3 regions of the Bradyrhizobium sp. NBAIM03 genome follow, and region 1 is predicted to be linked to each of the others. Evidence: predicted binding sites of a transcription regulator. Region 1 holds the regulator's gene; each other region holds the start of a gene.
What was found. Region 1 encodes LexA, which represses DNA repair genes until DNA is damaged. Its sites were predicted from a motif close to TGTTCNNNNTGTGTTCNG; they were not measured.

Region 1 (5,615 bases):
GGACACAGCTGCCGACGGCAAACATGTGACGATCAAGGAAGCCGCCATTTTCGGCCGGCACATCCGCCCTGCAGGCGTCGACTTCCGCGAAGGCGACGTGCTGCTGCGCAAGGGAATCCGCCTCACCGAGCGCGATCTCGCCCTTGCCGCCGGAATGAATCATCCGCATCTCGCCATCATCCGCCGCCCGAGGGTTGCCGTTCTCGCCACCGGCGACGAGCTCGTGATGCCGGGCACCACGCCTGGTCGCGGCCAGATCGTCTATTCCAACGGCTATGCCCTGCATGCGCTCGCCCGCAGCGAGGGCGCCGAGACCATCGACCTCGGAATTGCCGCCGATACACTGGAGGCGACGTCCGCCGGCATCCGCCGCGCGCGCGAGAGCGGCGCCGACATCCTGATCACGACCGGCGGTGCCTCGGTCGGCGACCACGACCTGGTCCAGCAGGCGCTCAAGGGCGAAGGCATCGCGATGGCGTTCTGGAAGATCGCGATCCGGCCGGGCAAGCCGATGATGCACGGTCGGATAGGCGCGATGCGCGTGATTGGCCTGCCCGGCAATCCCGTGTCGTCCTACGTGTGCGCCTTCCTGTTCATGGTCCCCTTGATTCGCGCCCTGTCGGGCCGTTCAGCGATTCATCATCGGCGCGAGCGCGCCGTGCTGGGCCGCGATCTCGCCGCCAACGACCAGCGCGAGGACTATCTGCGTGCGCGGCTGGAGGAGCGCGACGACGGCACGCGCGTCGCCCTTCCGGTCAGCCATCAGGACTCCTCCCTTCTTGCGAATCTCGCTGCGGCACAGGTACTTCTGGTGCGCGCACCGTTCGCGCCGAAGGCCGAGGCCGGCACGCCTTGCGAGGTGCTCCGGCTGCCCGTCTGAGCCGCCCAGCCACACGCATTCCGCGAGCTTGGCCGCGTTCACCATAAATTAAGCAGTTGCGGAACACATATCGAACATATAGTGTCCGTTCATGATTTGTTTCGAGGATGTAGCGGCTTAGTGCCGGCTTCATCGTGTCGGAATCGAACGACATCAACCGGGGGACTTTGGTCGAGATGTTGACGCGCAAACAATACGAGCTTCTGCGGTTCATCAGCGAACGTCTGAAGGAAAGCGGCGTGCCGCCGTCCTTCGACGAGATGAAGGATGCGCTCGACCTGCGCTCGAAGTCAGGCATCCATCGCCTGATCACTGCGCTCGAGGAGCGCGGCTTCATTCGCCGCCTGCCCAACCGCGCCCGTGCCATCGAGGTGATCAAGCTGCCCGAGCTCCAGGCCGCCGCCGGCAATCGCCGTGGCTTCACCCCGAGCGTGATCGAGGGCAATCTCGGCAAGGTGCGCGCGAGCTCCAGCCCGCCCGCGGACGAGGGCGAGCGCCCCGTCGCGGTGCCCGTGATGGGCCGCATCGCCGCCGGCACGCCGATCGAGGCGCTGCAGACCCGCAGCCATACCATCAGCGTGCCGCCGGACATGCTCGGCTCGGGCGAGCACTACGCGCTCGAAGTGCGCGGCGATTCGATGGTCGAGGCCGGCATCCTCGACGGCGACATGGCGCTGATCCAGCGCAACGAGACCGCAAATACCGGCGACATCGTGGTGGCATTGATCGACGACGAGGAGGCCACGCTCAAGCGCTTCCGCCGCCGCGGCGCCTCGATCGCGCTCGAGCCCGCCAATGCCGCCTACGAGGTCCGCATTCTTCCGCCGAACCGCGTGAAGATCCAGGGCAAGCTGATCGGGCTTTACCGGAAGTACTGATAACGGAAGTCTCAAGCGCCGCGCGCGCTGCGATCGGCATCGTCGATCCAGGATCGGAGCGGATACTTGCCCGCTCCGGCCGGTCTCTCGCGCCGGCTGTCCGGTCCATCTTCCCGCGCGACATTCCCCCGCGCAGGCGCGCAGCCATTTCTGCTTCGCCGGTAGAGTTGTGCCGGCAGTGCTGATAGCTCCGGCCGAATGCAAGGACGCGAGGTTTGTTCCTATCGAATCCGGGAAAGATAATGTGATCGCGCGCTGCGGACGCGAGCCGCAGATTTGCCCATAACCGAGCAGAGCGTTGTATGCTTCCACTCTGATAGAGGCCTGCGCCTCGAAAGAGACGCGGGTCGCTATCCCAGCATGAGGAGCACCCGATGTGTGACTACAGCCTGCATGCCGTCGCGACGCGCCCCGCCGAAGTCGGCGAGACGATCGTCACGACAACCTTCCGCGGCACCTCGACGCGCGGTTTCGCTTCCGAAGCCGATCCCTCCGTCGCGGTCTGTCTGCTGCCGGGGACGGAGCTCGCTTTCGCCGACAATGTCCGCTACGACAACCGCTGGATCTGGACGCGCACCGTGAACTCTCGCGTCGGCAAGTTCGGCAAGATCGACCCGCACATTCCCGATCGCCATCATGACGCGATCGAATTCCCCGACGGCAAATACGTGCTGGTGACGCAGCTCGTCGAAGGCCAGCGCGCGACCGTGCTGCAATTGCCGGTGACGCAGCCAGCCCCCGAGCGCGAGCACAAGCCGCAGATCGTCGCCGACACGCGGCCCACGATCACGCGCCTGCCGATCGGCTGACGCCCTTCGGCCGACAGGCCGAGCCCGGGATTGAAATTGCCGTCGCCGGCCGAGGCCGGCGAGCCCGGCAAGTTTGTGTTTCAGGACATTCGATCGGCGAGCCCACCGCCGCGCCTCGTCGTCGCACGAAGTTTGGGCCGTGCTGCCCGCATTTTGAACGTCCGCTCCGCAGCCAAATGACCGATGCTGTCGTGGTTTGAGGCGGCGGACACGCTCGATGAAGACCTTCATTCGCGTCGTTGAACTTTGGGTACCCGACCGGACGCGCAGGCGGCTGGAATTCGGCGGCGGCCTCTACGACGATGGGCTGTCCGCGTTCAAAGCCGTCAGCGAAGAGCTGCACTTCGGATATGACGAGGGACTTCCCGGCAAGGCCTGGGCCTGTGGCCACCCCGTCATCCTCACGAAATTCGCCAACTCCTATTTCAAGCGGACCGATCAGGCCGCTGCGGCCGGCCTCACCTGCGGCGTGGCGGTGCCGGTGTTCGCGGGCGAATTCCTGCAAGCCGTGCTGGTGCTGTTCTGTGGCGACGACGAGGCGCACGTCGGCGCGATCGAACTCTGGCACAACGATCCTGATCTCTCGCATGAGATGGGGCTCGTCGATGGCTATTACGGCACCGCGGACATGTTCGAATTCAACTCCCGCCACACCAGATTTCCGCGCGGCTTCGGCCTGCCCGGACGCACCTGGAAGGCGGGCCTGCCGCTGATCATCAAGGACTTGCACGACGCCAAGAGTTTCCTGCGCTGGGAGGACGCCGCCAAGGTCGGGATCAATCTCGGCGTCGGCGTGCCCTACCGAACCGGTACCGACCAGACCTGGGTTCTGACATTCCTCTCCGCGCAGGCAACGCCGATTGCACGACGCTTCGAGATCTGGGTCCCGAACGAGGACCGTTCGGCGCTGGTCTTTCGCGCCGGCGATTGCAGCGCGCAGACCGACCTCGCCGCACGCTATGCGGCGCAGTCCATCGCCAGGGGCGAAGGCAGCATTGGCGGCGCCTGGGCCGCCGGCATGCCCGCGCTCAACGACGATCTCACCCGTGACGGCTCGATCGCCGGCTCCGAAGCCTGCGCAGCCGGGCTGAGCCGAATGGTGGCCCTGCCGGTCATCGGCAACGGAAGGCTTGACGCCGTGCTGGCCTGGTATTTGTGATCCGCGTCAATCGTCGGCCTGCAAGTCGGCCTCCGATGGCGTTGCGTCCCGGTTGCGGGGCACGGCCGCCTTCGGCACGAGGCTGCCGTCGAAATCTCCCTCGCCGGCGCCGGCCGGCAGCCAGGGACGGCTTGCTCCCCTCGTCCTCACCGCCTGCACCGAAAAGCCCTCGCCGCGTCTCGTCAGAGCCAGTGCGCCCTGACTGGCAAGACCCGCCCGATCGACCACCATCGCCGCGCAATCGGGTGGCGCAGGCCGCGCCGTCACCACCAGCGCGGCGCGGCTGCAATCATCGGCCAGCGCGTCGATACGCGTCGCCAACGCGATCAGTCGTCCGTCCGCGAGCGGCGCCACGCAGCCGGTCTCGTCACACGACACCCCACTCGCCAACGAGGCGTTGCCGGCATCGCGCGGATCGGCATCGGCAGCCAACCACTCCTTCAGCAGGAAGCTGTCCTTGCTGGCGCGGATCACCTGCAAGCGCCCATCCCCGCCCCGGATCGCGACGCTCGCGCCATCCCCGGCAATCAGGATATCGGGCTGCCGCACCGACAGTCCCCAGAGGATCGCTGCCAGCAGCACCAGGGCGCCGGACCAGCGCAAGGGCGTGCGCAACAGGCCCATCACGATGAGCCCGAGGCTCGCTGCGATCAGCGGCGCGATCCCGAAGGCGGGAATGCGGCCGACGGCGCCCGGCAGGGCCGCCACCCAGCGCGCGACCAGGACCATCCACTCGATGCCGATCCCCATCAACCACCAGAACACGCCGTCGAGCCCGAAGGGCGCCGCGAGCAGCCCCAACAGCCCGGCCGGCATCACCAGCGCCGAGACCACCGGCATGGCGCCGAGATTGGCGAGCACGCCGTATGGGGTCACGCGATGGAAGTGGAAGGCGGCGTACGGCGTGGTCGCGAGCCCCGCGATCAGCGAGGCCAGGAACAGCATCGCGATCTCGCGGCCGCCCCACAACGCGATCCGCGCCGTCGCGGAATGATCGGGCGAGGCGAGCAGGTTCGGCATGCCGATCTGCACCAGCGCCACCAGCCCGAGCGTTGCCGCAAACGACATCTGGAAGCTTGGATGCACCAACGCCTCCGGCGCGACCGCAAGCACGATCAGCGCGGCAACCGCCAGCGTGCGGAAGGTGATGGCGCGGCGGTCGACCATCACTGCGATCAGCACCACCGCCGTCATGAAGAACGATCTTTGCGTCGCAACCTCCGCGCCCGACAGCAACAGGTAGAACGCGGCCGCGACCAGCGCCGCGGCGGCCGACCATTTCTTGATGGCAGAGCCGGCCGCCAGCCCCGGGATCAAGGCCAGCAGCGCGCGCACCGCGAAGAAGACGACGCCGGCGACAACCGCCATGTGATAGCCGGAGATCGACAGCACATGGCCGAGTCCCGAGACGAACATGGCATCGTTCACGGGCGCGGTGATCGCATCGCGCCGCCCCGTGAGCAGCGCCGTCGCAATCGCGCGGTTATCGCCTTCGAGCGTTGCGCGGATGCGCGCATCGATCGCATCGCGCAGGCCCTGCATGAAGGCCGCGTAGCGCAGCCGCAGGCCGCCAGCATCCGGCGGCGTGGACGCCGTGATCGCGCCCATCACGAAGCCGGAGGCGCCGATGCCCTGGAAGAACATGTCGCGCGAGAAATCATAGCTGCCGGGGCGCACCGGCGAGATCGGCGGGAGCAGCCGCGCCTTCAGCTGCACGAAGCTGCCAACCTCAGGCGCCGTGCCCTTGCGCACCGAGAGGCGGACGCGCTCGAGCTTGACGTCGCTGCGCTGCGCCTCCATCGCGCTGACGCGCAGCACGAAACGGTCGGTGCGCTCGCGGATGTCGCGCGCTTCCACGAAGCCCGACAGCGACACCGAATAGAGCGGTT
Region 2 (5,615 bases), on a different contig from region 1:
CCGAAGGTCGAAGCCAGCGTGCCGCAGCCGCTGGCCAAGAGCGACCGGCTCGACATCCGCAGCATCGGCCGTGACTGCTCGCAGCAGGCCTGGCCGAACTTCGAAGCGTCCTGCCTGCGTAGCGCCGGCACCAAGGCCAACGTCCGCGAGGCCCGCCTCGTGACCGCCAACCGCACGCCGTAATCGGATCTGTCAGGTTCGTGTCGGGCGGGTCCCTCAAGACCCCAGGAATTTCTGTGACGTCTCGTCGCAGACTACGCGACGCTCGCGCCCGTCGGAATGGCCCGACGGGCGCGATCTCGTTCAGGGGGCACTATCGGCTGCGAGGAACGGCGGGTGGATGAGTCCCGATTCGCCAGCCTCTATTCCCCGTTCGCTCCATTCCCGTTCTCGGCCTCTTCCGTGATGTGCTCGACTGACACCACGTGCTCGTCCTCGGCGGTGTCGAACACGATCACGCCTTGCGTCGAGCGGCCGGCGATGCGGATGCCTTCGACCGGGCAGCGGATCAGCTGGCCCTTGTCGGTGACCAGCATGATTTGATCCGCCTCCTCCACGGGGAACGAGGCGACGAGATTGCCGTTGCGGTGGTTGACGCTCATAGCGACGATGCCTTTGCCGCCGCGGCCGGTGGTGCGGTACTCGTAGGACGAGGTCCGCTTGCCGTAGCCGTTGACGGAGACGGTCAGCACGACCTGCTCCTGCGCCGACATCTCGACATAGCGCTCCTGCGGGAGCTGGAAGCTGCCCGAGGTCTCCTCGGCCTCGGCATCGGCCGGCGCCTCGTCTGCGGCGGCTTCGCCCGCGACCGCGCGGCGCATCTTCAAATAGGCCGAGCGCTCGTCCGAGGTGGTGTCGACGTGGCGCAGGATCGCCAGCGAAATCACCTTGTCGCCTTCGCCGAGCGCAATGCCGCGCACGCCCATCGAGGTGCGCCCGGTGAATACGCGCACATCGGTGACGGGGAAGCGGATGCACTGGCCGCCCGCAGCGGTCAGCAGCACGTCGTCGCGCTCGGTGCAGATCTGCACGTCGACGATCGCCTCGTTGTCGTCGAGCTTCATGGCGATGATGCCGGAGCGGCGGACGTCAACGAAGTCGGACAGCTTGTTGCGCCGGACGTTGCCGCCCGTGGTCGCGAACATCACGTCGAGCTGGCCCCAGGTCGATTCATCCTCCGGCAGCGGCATGATGGTGGTGATGCGCTCGCCCTGCTCCAGCGGCAGGATGTTGATCATGGCCTTGCCGCGCGCGTTCGGCGCGGCCATCGGCAGCCGCCAGACCTTTTCCTTGTAGACCTGGCCGCGCGAGGAGAAGAACAGCACCGGAGTATGGGTCGAGGCGACAAAGAGCCGGCTGACGAAGTCCTCGTCGCGGGTCTGCATGCCGGAGCGGCCCTTGCCGCCGCGGCGCTGCGCCCGGTAGGCCGACAGCGGCACGCGCTTGACGTAGCCGGCGTGCGAGACCGTGACGACCATGTCCTCGCGCTGGATCAGGTCCTCGTCCTCGACCTCGCCCTCCTGCTCCATGATCACGGTGCGGCGGGGCGTTGCGAACTCGGCCTTCACCTCGGCAAGCTCGGTCTTGATGATGTCCAGGATGCGCGCGCGTGAGCGCAGGATCGCGAGATAGTCGCCGATCTCCCCGGCGAGCTTCGACAGCTCGCCGCCAATCTCGTCGCGGCCGAGCGCGGTGAGACGTGCGAGACGCAATTCGAGGATCGCCCTCGCCTGCTCCAGCGAGAGGCGGATCGTGCCGTCCTCGTTGATCCGGTGACGCGGGTCATCGATCAGCGTGATGATGTCCTCGACGTCGCGCGCAGGCCAATCGCGCGTCATCAGGGTGTCACGGGCCGCCGCCGGTGTCGGCGAGGTGCGGATCACCTTGATGATCTCGTCGATGTTGGCGACCGCGATGGCGAGGCCGACCTGCTCATGGGCGCGCTCACGCGCCTTGCGCAGCTTGTACTTGGTGCGCCGGGTAACGACCTGCTCGCGGAAGCCGACGAAGATCGTCAACATATCCTTCAAGTTCATCGTCTGCGGACGCCCGGAATCGAGCGCAACCGCGTTGACGCCGAAGCTCGTCTGCAGCGGGGTGAACTTGTAGAGCTGGTTCAGTACCACGTCGGGCACGGCGTCGCGCTTGAGCTCGACGACGACGCGATAGCCCTCGCGGTCGGACTCGTCGCGCAGATCGGAGATGCCCTCGATCTTCTTTTCCTTGTAGAGCTCGGCGATGCGCTCGACCATCGTCGCCTTGTTCACCTGATACGGAATCTCGGTGATGACGATCGCCTCTCGATCCTTGCGAATGGTCTCGAACGTGACCTTGCCGCGCATCACGATGGAGCCGCGGCCGAGATGGTAGGCGCTGCGGATGCCCTGGCGTCCGAGGATGATGCCGCCGGTCGGGAAATCCGGGCCGGGAATGATGTTGATGAGCTCGTCGATGGTCAGCGAGGGATTGTCGATCAGCGCAATACAGGCGTCGATCACCTCGCCGAGATTGTGCGGCGGGATGTTGGTCGCCATGCCGACGGCAATGCCGCCCGCGCCGTTGACCAGCAGGTTCGGGAACCGCGCCGGCAGGACCACCGGCTCCTTCTCGGAACCGTCGTAATTGTCCTGGAAGTCGACGGTGTCGCTGTCGATGTCCTCGAGCAGCTTCAGCGCGATCTTGGTCAGGCGGGACTCGGTGTAGCGCATGGCCGCCGCCGGGTCGCCGTCGACCGAGCCGAAATTGCCCTGCCCGTCCACCAGCAACTCGCGCATCGAGAAGTCCTGCGCCATGCGCACCAGCGCGTCGTAGATCGCCTGGTCGCCATGAGGGTGGTATTTACCCATGACGTCACCGACGATACCGGCGGACTTCTTGTGCTTCTTGTCGGGCGTGAAGCCCTGCTCGTTCATCGAGAACAGGATGCGCCGATGCACCGGCTTCAGGCCGTCGCGCGCATCGGGCAGCGCGCGCGACACGATCACGCTCATGGCGTAATCGAGGTAGGACTTCTTCATCTCGTCGAGGATGGAGACGGGGCGAATGTCCGAGGGTTGCGCCGGCTGGTCGCCGGGCTTGTTATCGTCGTCAGCCAAGGGGAAATCCGGTGAGGGTTTGTCTGGGAATCATATAGCGCATCCGGGGTCGGATAACCACCCTGACCGCCCTCGGAAAGTCCTTTTTCCGCTTATTCTTCCAATAACTTACGGCTTCGGAACAGCGCCCTGCACGCCCCCGGAATCGGTCCTTCATGAACGCCCGCAACGCCGGCCTGAACACGCGTCAAGGGGCCTCCGGTCAACCCGTTTTGCCCGGCTTGATACGAACCTCACCCCACACATGAAGCGCGCCCGGAAAATCCGAGCCCGTTCAGTCAATTAGGAATGTCTCCTGACGGGGAGGCGCAAGCGGCGCCGAGGTTGCCGCCGCATCTCCGTCGAGTAATCCCGCCCTCTCAGAACGGGATATCGTCGTCCATGTCGCTGTTGCGGCCGCCGCCGGCGGCAACGGGACGGCGCGGCGCGCTGCTGACGGGTCCGGAGGAGCCGAAGTCGCCGCCCGGCTCGTCGCCGAAGCTGCCACCTCCGCCGCCGCCACCGCGGCCGTCCAGCATCGTCAGCGTTGAGTTGAAGCCCTGCAGCACGACCTCGGTCGAGTATTTCTCGACGCCGCTCTGGTCGGTGTACTTGCGGGTCTGGAGCGCGCCTTCGATGTAAACCTTTGCGCCCTTCTTCAGATACTGTTCGACGATCTTGCAAAGCGGCTCAGAGAAGATCACGACGCGATGCCACTCGGTCTTCTCCTTGCGCTCGCCGGTGTTCTTGTCGCGCCAGGTCTCCGAGGTCGCGATGCTCAAATTCGCGATCGGCCGCCCGTCCTGGGTGCGGCGGATTTCGGGATCCTTGCCGAGATTTCCAACCAGAATGACCTTGTTGACGCTTCCCGCCATCGCCGCTCTCCACTCCGAATGCCACTGAATTTCAAAAGGGCGAATCCGCTGCCCGCGTTCCTCTGCGCCCGCTAGGGCGACCCTATACGCTTGCGGGCACCGATCAGCCTGCCACCCCCAAGGTTATCCCCACATATAGCATCGCGCGCACGTTTGTTCCAGATTTGTTCTTCGGCACGAGCGAGCGGAAATTTCCCGCATGTCCTCTCATGCCACAAAAAAGGACAGCCCTCGAATGGAACCTTTTTGGGTTCCCGAGTATGGCAAAAACCATTTAACATTCATCAAGTTGGAACCCATTCAATCAATCCGCAAGTGTGGCATTCCGGAGACGGACTCTGCCCTTTCCTTAGGCTACCTTTGCCTTGGAATTGATTCATATGGGTGTCGCGTCTGATCAGCCGCTTCGGGGACTTTCATGAAGCGGACGAAACTTGGGGAGACTGCAATGAATAAGATTCTTTTCGGCGTAATCAGTGCAATGGCAATGGGGCTGTCGGCTCCGGCAAGCGCGGCGGATATGGCTGCGCGTCCCTACACCAAGGCTCCGGCCCCGGCGGTCGCCGCGGTTTACGACTGGAGCGGCTTCTACATCGGCGTCAACGGCGGCGGCGGCACGAGCCGCAAGTGCTGGGACTTCGTGACCCCGGTCACGGGCGTTCTGGTGGCTGAAGGCTGTCACGATGCGACCGGCGGCACGGTCGGTGGTCAGATCGGCTACCGCTGGCAGTCGACCAATTGGGTGTTCGGCCTCGAGGGCCAGGGCAACTGGGCTGACTTCTCGGGGGACAACGTCAGCCTCCTCTTCCCTGGAAGCGCTTTGGTCACCGGTGATCGTAACCGCTCTCACATCGATGCTTTTGGCCTGATCACGGGCCAGGTCGGTTATGCCTGGAACAACGTGCTGCTCTATGTGAAGGGCGGCGCCGCCGTAGTCGGGGACAAGTACGACGTCTATGCCGCGCCTGGCACGCCTGGCGCCGGCACGCTGCTGGCGTCGGCTCGCGAGACCCGCTGGGGCGGCACCGTTGGCGCCGGCCTGGAATTCGGATTTGCTCCGAACTGGACGCTCGGCGTCGAGTACAACCACATCTTCCTCGGCGACCGTACGATCGCCTTCACGACGCCTGCGGGCGTTGCCTTCGGGAGCGATCGCATCAGTCAGGACGTCGACATGGGTCTAGTCCGCCTGAATTATCGCTTCGGCGGCCCGTTGGTCGCGAGGTACTGATATCCCTCTCATTTCGCGAGCAAATGGAAGGGCCGGCCCTGCGCCGGCCCTTCTTTTTTTCGGCACATGCCTGGACGTAAATAAGTCAGTAACCATCACCTTTTGGACTGTTGTGGCTTTTCGGAGACACAACTTGCGGCTTTGGTGGTGTAAAGACGGCGTCAGTTGGGCCGTTTGAGTCCGCTGCCCTTCCGCCACGGAAGGCAACAACAGAAACTGGGACTGGGATTAAGTTGAAAATGAAGAAGGTTTTGTTGGCTTCGGCCTGTTTGTTCGCTCTCGCGGCCCCCGCTTCGGCTGCTGATCTGGCAGCCCGCCCCTACACCAAGGCGCCTGCGCCTGTTGCCTCGGTCTACAACTGGACCGGCTTTTACCTGGGTATCGTCGGTGGCGGCGCCTGGGAAAACAGCTCCGATGATCCGCGCATGCAGGGCG
Region 3 (5,615 bases), on a different contig from region 1:
GCGATCTCGCAGAGCTGGGCGAGCACATAGACGCCGAGCATGTGGCCGCCGGCGGCGCGATAGGCGATGTCGGCGAGCCAGATGGCAAGCGGCGGGCCGAGATCGGTGCCGACCTGGTATTCCCTGCCGAAGGCCAGAAGGGTCGCGAGAGTGCCGGGCGGGCTGCGGTAGAACACCAGCGCCACGAACAGCCACATCGCAGCCTGCAGCAGCACCGCAATCCAAACGATCAGCCGCGGCCGGGCGCGAATGAGCTCGATGACCAGGGAGGTAAACCGCATGCAACGTCCGAAGGTGCAGCCAACCCGTCCAGCCGGCCCTATTCGCTCACGTCTGTTTTGATAAAGGGCGTCACGGGTTGTGGCAACCGCCGCAGTTCGTCATGCCCGGGCTTGTCCCGCCTGCGCGGCCGAAGCCGCTTCGGCGCGGCGAAGGCGCGGGCATCCACGTTCTTCGTGCCGCTGGTAAGACGTGGGTGGCCGGGTCAAGCCCGGCCATGACGGATGGGAAAGCTGTAGGAGGATCGCTAGAGATTTACGGAAGCGTCGATCTCGACGCTCGCCTCCACCTGCACCTCGACCTCGGTGACCGAGAACAGATCCTGCACCGGCTCGACGGTCCAGGGCATGTGCTTGGCGCGGGCGGCGGCGACGGGAGCGAAGAAGCTGCGGTGGTGGATGGAAGGGCCGAGGCGATCAAGCGCGTCGAGATGCTCGGGGACGGCGTAGCCCTTGTGCTGCTCGAAGCCGTAGCCCGGGCAGTCCTGCGCCAGTGCGCACATCAGCCGGTCCCGGGTGACCTTGGCGACGATGGAGGCCGCCGCGATCGAGAGCACGATACCGTCGCCGCCGATCACGGCCTCGCAGTCGCATGCGGTGTCGAGCCGGTCGCGGCCGTCGACGAAGACGTGCCTGGGCGCCTCGGGCAGGGCCACCACGGCGCGCTTCAGCGCCCACAGCGAGGCGCGCAGGATGTTGTCGCGGTCGATTCGCGCCGGCGAGGCGACGGCGACCGAGACCTGCGCGGTGGCGCAGATCTTGTCGAACAGCTTTTCGCGCTCCTCGGCGGTCAGGCGCTTGGAATCGTCGATGCCGCGGGGAATCCGGTCGGGATCGAGAATCACCGCGGCGGCCACCACGGGGCCTGCGAGCGGGCCGCGGCCAGCCTCGTCGCAGCCCGCGACCGGCCAGACGCCGCGCTTGATCAGCACGCGCTCGCGGCGGAAGCTGGGGGCAGCAACGGCAATGATGCCTTTCCTACCGGCAGGGACCTTCGCAGCATCGGCCGCAGATATCTTTGCCGCCTTGGCGGGCACAGCCTTCGGCGCGGCCTTTTTCTTCGGCGCGGCTTTGGCTGGGGTCTTGGCGGAGGGGTCCCGAATCATGGCCGGGATCGTGCGCCAGGGGGCTTCGCCAGCGCAACCGGGAACCCACGATATTCCCGTTATTCAGGCCGCCCGCCCTACTCCGCCAGATGCACCCGCCGGTCCTCGCCCACCTCGATGCCGGGTGCGACCACGACTTCCCAGACATGTGCATCGGGATCGGCAAAATAGCCGCAATAGCCGCCGTAATCGGTCGCGTGCGCCGCCTTCAGCAAGGTGGCCCCCTTCTCGACGGCGAATGCCAGCACCTCGTCGACCTCCTCGCGGGTCACGCAATTCCAGGCAAGCGTCATGCCGCGAAAGGTCGTGGGCCTCGGCTGGTCCTCCAAGGACGCGTCTGCGGCGAGCCGATCCCAGTGATAAAGCGCTAGCACCGGACCGCCGGTGTCGTAGAACGCAACCGCCTCGCCGGTCTCCTTCAGCCGGCGCGAGAAACCGAGCGCGTCGTAGAAGGCGATGCTGGCGCGGATGTCGTTCACACCGAGCGTGATGACGGTCAGCCGCGGCACCGGCACCGCGAGTTCCTTGAGCATGCGACACCTCTTGCACGTGTCCGCTCAAAACAGGCTGAGCTGATCACCGTTCCGCTTCGGCCGCGCAAAGTGATCAATGGTCAGCTTGGAGCGCCGCTTGTTGAGGCCGAGCCTCTCGCAGGCGATCTCGAAGCGGCGGCCGATGGTCCAAGCCATCGGTCCGGTGCCCTTCATCCGCTCGCCCCATTTGGCGTCGTAGTCGCGCCCGCCGCGCATGTCTCGGATCAGGGTGAAGACGTGGCGATAGCGGTCCGGATAGTTCGCCATCAGCCATTCGCGGAAGAGATCGCGCACCTCCAGTGGCAGCCGCAGCAGCACATAGGCGGCTTCCTTGACCCCGGCATGGGCGGCGGCGTCGAGGATGCGCTCGATCTCGGAATCGTTCAGTGCCGGGATCACGGGCGCGACCATCACCGTGGTGGGAATGCCGGCGTCCGAGAGCTGCTTGAGCGCCTCCAGCCGTTTCGGCGGCGTCGAGGCCCGCGGCTCCATGGTGCGCGCCAGCTTCGGATCGAGCGAGGTGACCGAGATCGCGACCTTGGCGAGGTTGCGCTTGGCCATCCGCTGGAGAATGTCGATGTCGCGCAGCACCAGCGCCGACTTGGTGACGATGCCGACGGGATGCCCTGCGCGCTCCAGCACTTCCAGAATGCCGCGCATGATTTTGCGCTCGCGCTCGATCGGCTGGTAGGGATCGGTGTTGGTGCCGATCGCGATCATCCGCGGCTCGTAGCCGGGAGCCGCAAGCTCCTTCTCGAGCAGCGAAGGCGCCTCGGGCTTCACGAACAGTTTCGACTCGAAGTCGAGCCCCGGCGACAGACCGAGATAGGCGTGGGTCGGCCGCGCGAAGCAATAGACGCAGCCGTGCTCGCAGCCGCGATAGGGATTGATCGAGCGGTCGAAACCGATGTCGGGGGAATCGTTGCGGGTGATCACCTTGCGCGAGGTGTCGATGGCGACACTCGTCTTGAACGGCGGCAGCTCGTCGAGGCTCTGCCAGCCGTCGTCGAAAGCGACGCGCGCCTCGGCCTCGTAACGGCCGCTGGCGTTGGACTGCGCGCCCCGCCCTCGCCGTCGGGCGCGGTCGATGGCGACGCCAAGCTCGGGGAAATCTGAAGGCGCACCCGCCGGCTCGGAGGGCGCCGTGACCGGCGGGTGCTTGAGAGCATGAGAGGATGCTGGACTCATGCAGCCAAGATAGCACGACATAGGAACAAATCAAGAACACAAACCAAAAACGTGAAAACAACCCCATGCACAGTAGAGCTGCCCAAACTTCGCGCGCCTGCCTTTGACCTCACGCAACACGGCCGTCACGACCATCCCGTTTCATGCCCGACGGATCGATCGCCCCGGAACCGGGTTGGTGACGATCGCGAAGTGAAGGTCGGCAGGAACATGACAATCCAACAAAAAACGGCCGAAGCGAGCAGCGACCTCGATCTGCTCGATCGCTATTGGCGCGCCGCCAACTACCTCTCGGTCGGGCAAATCTACCTGCTCGACAATCCGCTGCTGCGCGAGCCGCTGCGGCCCGAGCACATCAAGCCGCGTCTGCTCGGACATTGGGGCACGACGCCGGGGCTGAACTTCATCTATGCCCATCTCAACCGCGTCATCCGCGCGCTCGATGTCAGCGTGATCTATGTCTGCGGTCCCGGCCATGGCGGTCCGGGCATGGTCGCCAACACTTATCTCGAAGGCAGCTACAGCGAGATCTATCCCGATATTGCGCGCGACGCGGACGGATTGCGCAAGCTGTTTCGGCAGTTCTCCTTCCCCGGCGGCATCCCGAGCCACGCGGCGCCGGAAACGCCGGGCTCGATCCACGAGGGCGGCGAGCTCGGCTATGCGCTGGTGCACGCCTATGGCGCCGCATTCGACAACCCGGATTTGATTGTCGCCTGCGTGGTCGGCGACGGCGAGGCCGAGACCGGCCCGCTCGCTGCGTCCTGGCACTCCAACAAGTTCCTGAACCCTGCCCATGACGGGGCGGTGCTGCCGATCCTGCATCTCAACGGCTACAAGATCGCGGGCCCCACCGTGCTTGGGCGGATGCAGGACGCGGAGATCCGCGACCTCTTGCGCGGGTTCGGCCACGAGCCGCTGTTCGTCAGCGGCGACGATCCCAAATTGATGCACCAGGCCATGGCCGATGCGCTCGACGTTGCATTCGCCAGCATCCGCTCGATCCAGCAACATGCCCGCGACGGCCGCACAACCGTCGAGCGGCCGCGCTGGCCGATGATCGTGCTGCGCAGCCCCAAGGGCTGGACCGGCCCGAAGGAGGTCGACGGCAAGAAGGTGGAGGGCTTCTGGCGCGCGCATCAGGTGCCAGTCGCAGGCTGCCGCGAGAACCCGGAGCATCTCAAGGTGCTCGAAGACTGGATGCGCAGTTACGAGCCGGAAAAGCTGTTCGATGGCAACGGCGCGCTCGTTGCCGAGCTTCAGGCGCTTGCGCCCGAAGGCGTCAGGCGCATGGGCGCCAATCCGCATGCCAATGGCGGCGTGCTGAAGAAGGAGCTGAAGCTGCCCGACTTCCGCAGCTTCGCGATCGAGGTGACGCAGCCCGGCGAAGTCGTTGCGGAAGCGACGCGCGAGCTCGGCAAATTCCTGCGCGATGTCATCCGCCTCAACGCGAAGGAGCGCAACTTCCGCATCATGGGCCCGGACGAGACGGCATCGAACCGGCTCGACGCAGTGTTCGAAGCCACCGAACGCGTCTGGATGGAGCCCACCGAGCCTTACGACGTGCACCTCGCCCAGGACGGCCGCGTCATGGAGGTGCTGAGCGAGCATCTCTGCCAGGGCTGGCTGGAGGGCTATCTGCTCACCGGACGGCACGGCTTCTTCTCCTGCTACGAGGCCTTCATCCACATCGTGGATTCCATGTTCAACCAGCACGCCAAATGGCTGAAGGTGACGCGGGAGCTGCCGTGGCGGCGTCCGATCGCCTCGCTCAATTATCTGCTGACCTCGCATGTCTGGCGCCAGGACCATAACGGCTTCAGCCATCAGGACCCCGGTTTCGTCGATCTCGTCGCCAACAAGAAGGCCGACATCGTCCGCATCTACTTCCCGCCGGATGCCAACACGCTGCTCTGGATCGCCGACCACTGCCTGCGCACCTATAACCGCATCAACGTAATCGTCGCCGGCAAGCAGCCGGCGCCGCAATGGCTGTCGATGCAGGACGCGGCGACGCATTGCGATGCCGGCATCGGCATCTGGACCTGGGCGGGCACGGAGGACGGAAAGGGCGAGCCCGACGTCGTCATGGCCTGCGCCGGCGACGTGCCGACGCTGGAGACGCTCGCTGCCGTCGACCTCCTACGCAAGGCGCTGCCGGACTTGAAGATCCGCGTCGTCAACGTCGTCGACCTCATGACGCTGCAGCCGAGGGAGCAGCATCCGCACGGCCTGTCCGACCGCGACTTCGACAGCCTGTTCACGCGCGACAAGCCTGTGATCTTTGCCTATCACGGCTATCCCTATCTCATTCACCGGCTGACCTATAATCGCACCAACCATGCCGGCATGCATGTGCGCGGCTTTGCCGAGGAGGGCACCACGACGACGCCCTTCGACATGGTCGTGCTCAACGAACTCGACCGCTACCACCTCGCGATCGAGGCGATCGAACGCGTGCCGGGACTGGCGACCAAGGCCGCTCAGGTGAAGCAGCAATTCCGCGACAG

Region 2: I6F21_RS29245 (single-stranded DNA-binding protein) is a predicted target of LexA. The motif match lies at 4,104-4,121, and genes of this name have one in related genera.
Region 3: I6F21_RS33360 (PA0069 family radical SAM protein) is a predicted target of LexA. The motif match lies at 3,127-3,144, and genes of this name have one in related genera.

The regions. Positions count from the first base shown of each region.
Region 1 is NZ_JADYVS010000010.1:203,113-208,727, reverse strand. It holds gene glp (gephyrin-like molybdotransferase Glp) at 1-880, shown strand, start outside; gene lexA (transcriptional repressor LexA) at 1,057-1,758, shown strand; gene I6F21_RS17850 (hypothetical protein) at 2,133-2,567, shown strand; gene I6F21_RS17845 (GAF domain-containing protein) at 2,785-3,726, shown strand; gene I6F21_RS17840 (ComEC/Rec2 family competence protein) at 3,733-5,615, opposite strand, start outside.
Region 2 is NZ_JADYVS010000025.1:51,413-57,027, reverse strand. It holds gene I6F21_RS29255 (hypothetical protein) at 1-183, shown strand, start outside; gene gyrA (DNA gyrase subunit A) at 363-3,095, opposite strand; gene I6F21_RS29245 (single-stranded DNA-binding protein) at 3,455-3,949, opposite strand; gene I6F21_RS29240 (outer membrane beta-barrel protein) at 4,398-5,180, shown strand; gene I6F21_RS29235 (outer membrane protein) at 5,420-5,615, shown strand, end outside.
Region 3 is NZ_JADYVS010000034.1:40,150-45,764, forward strand. It holds gene I6F21_RS33345 (glycosyltransferase family 39 protein) at 1-281, opposite strand, end outside; gene I6F21_RS33350 (ribonuclease HII) at 527-1,384, opposite strand; gene I6F21_RS33355 (VOC family protein) at 1,462-1,917, opposite strand; gene I6F21_RS33360 (PA0069 family radical SAM protein) at 1,942-3,105, opposite strand; gene I6F21_RS33365 (phosphoketolase family protein) at 3,316-5,615, shown strand, end outside.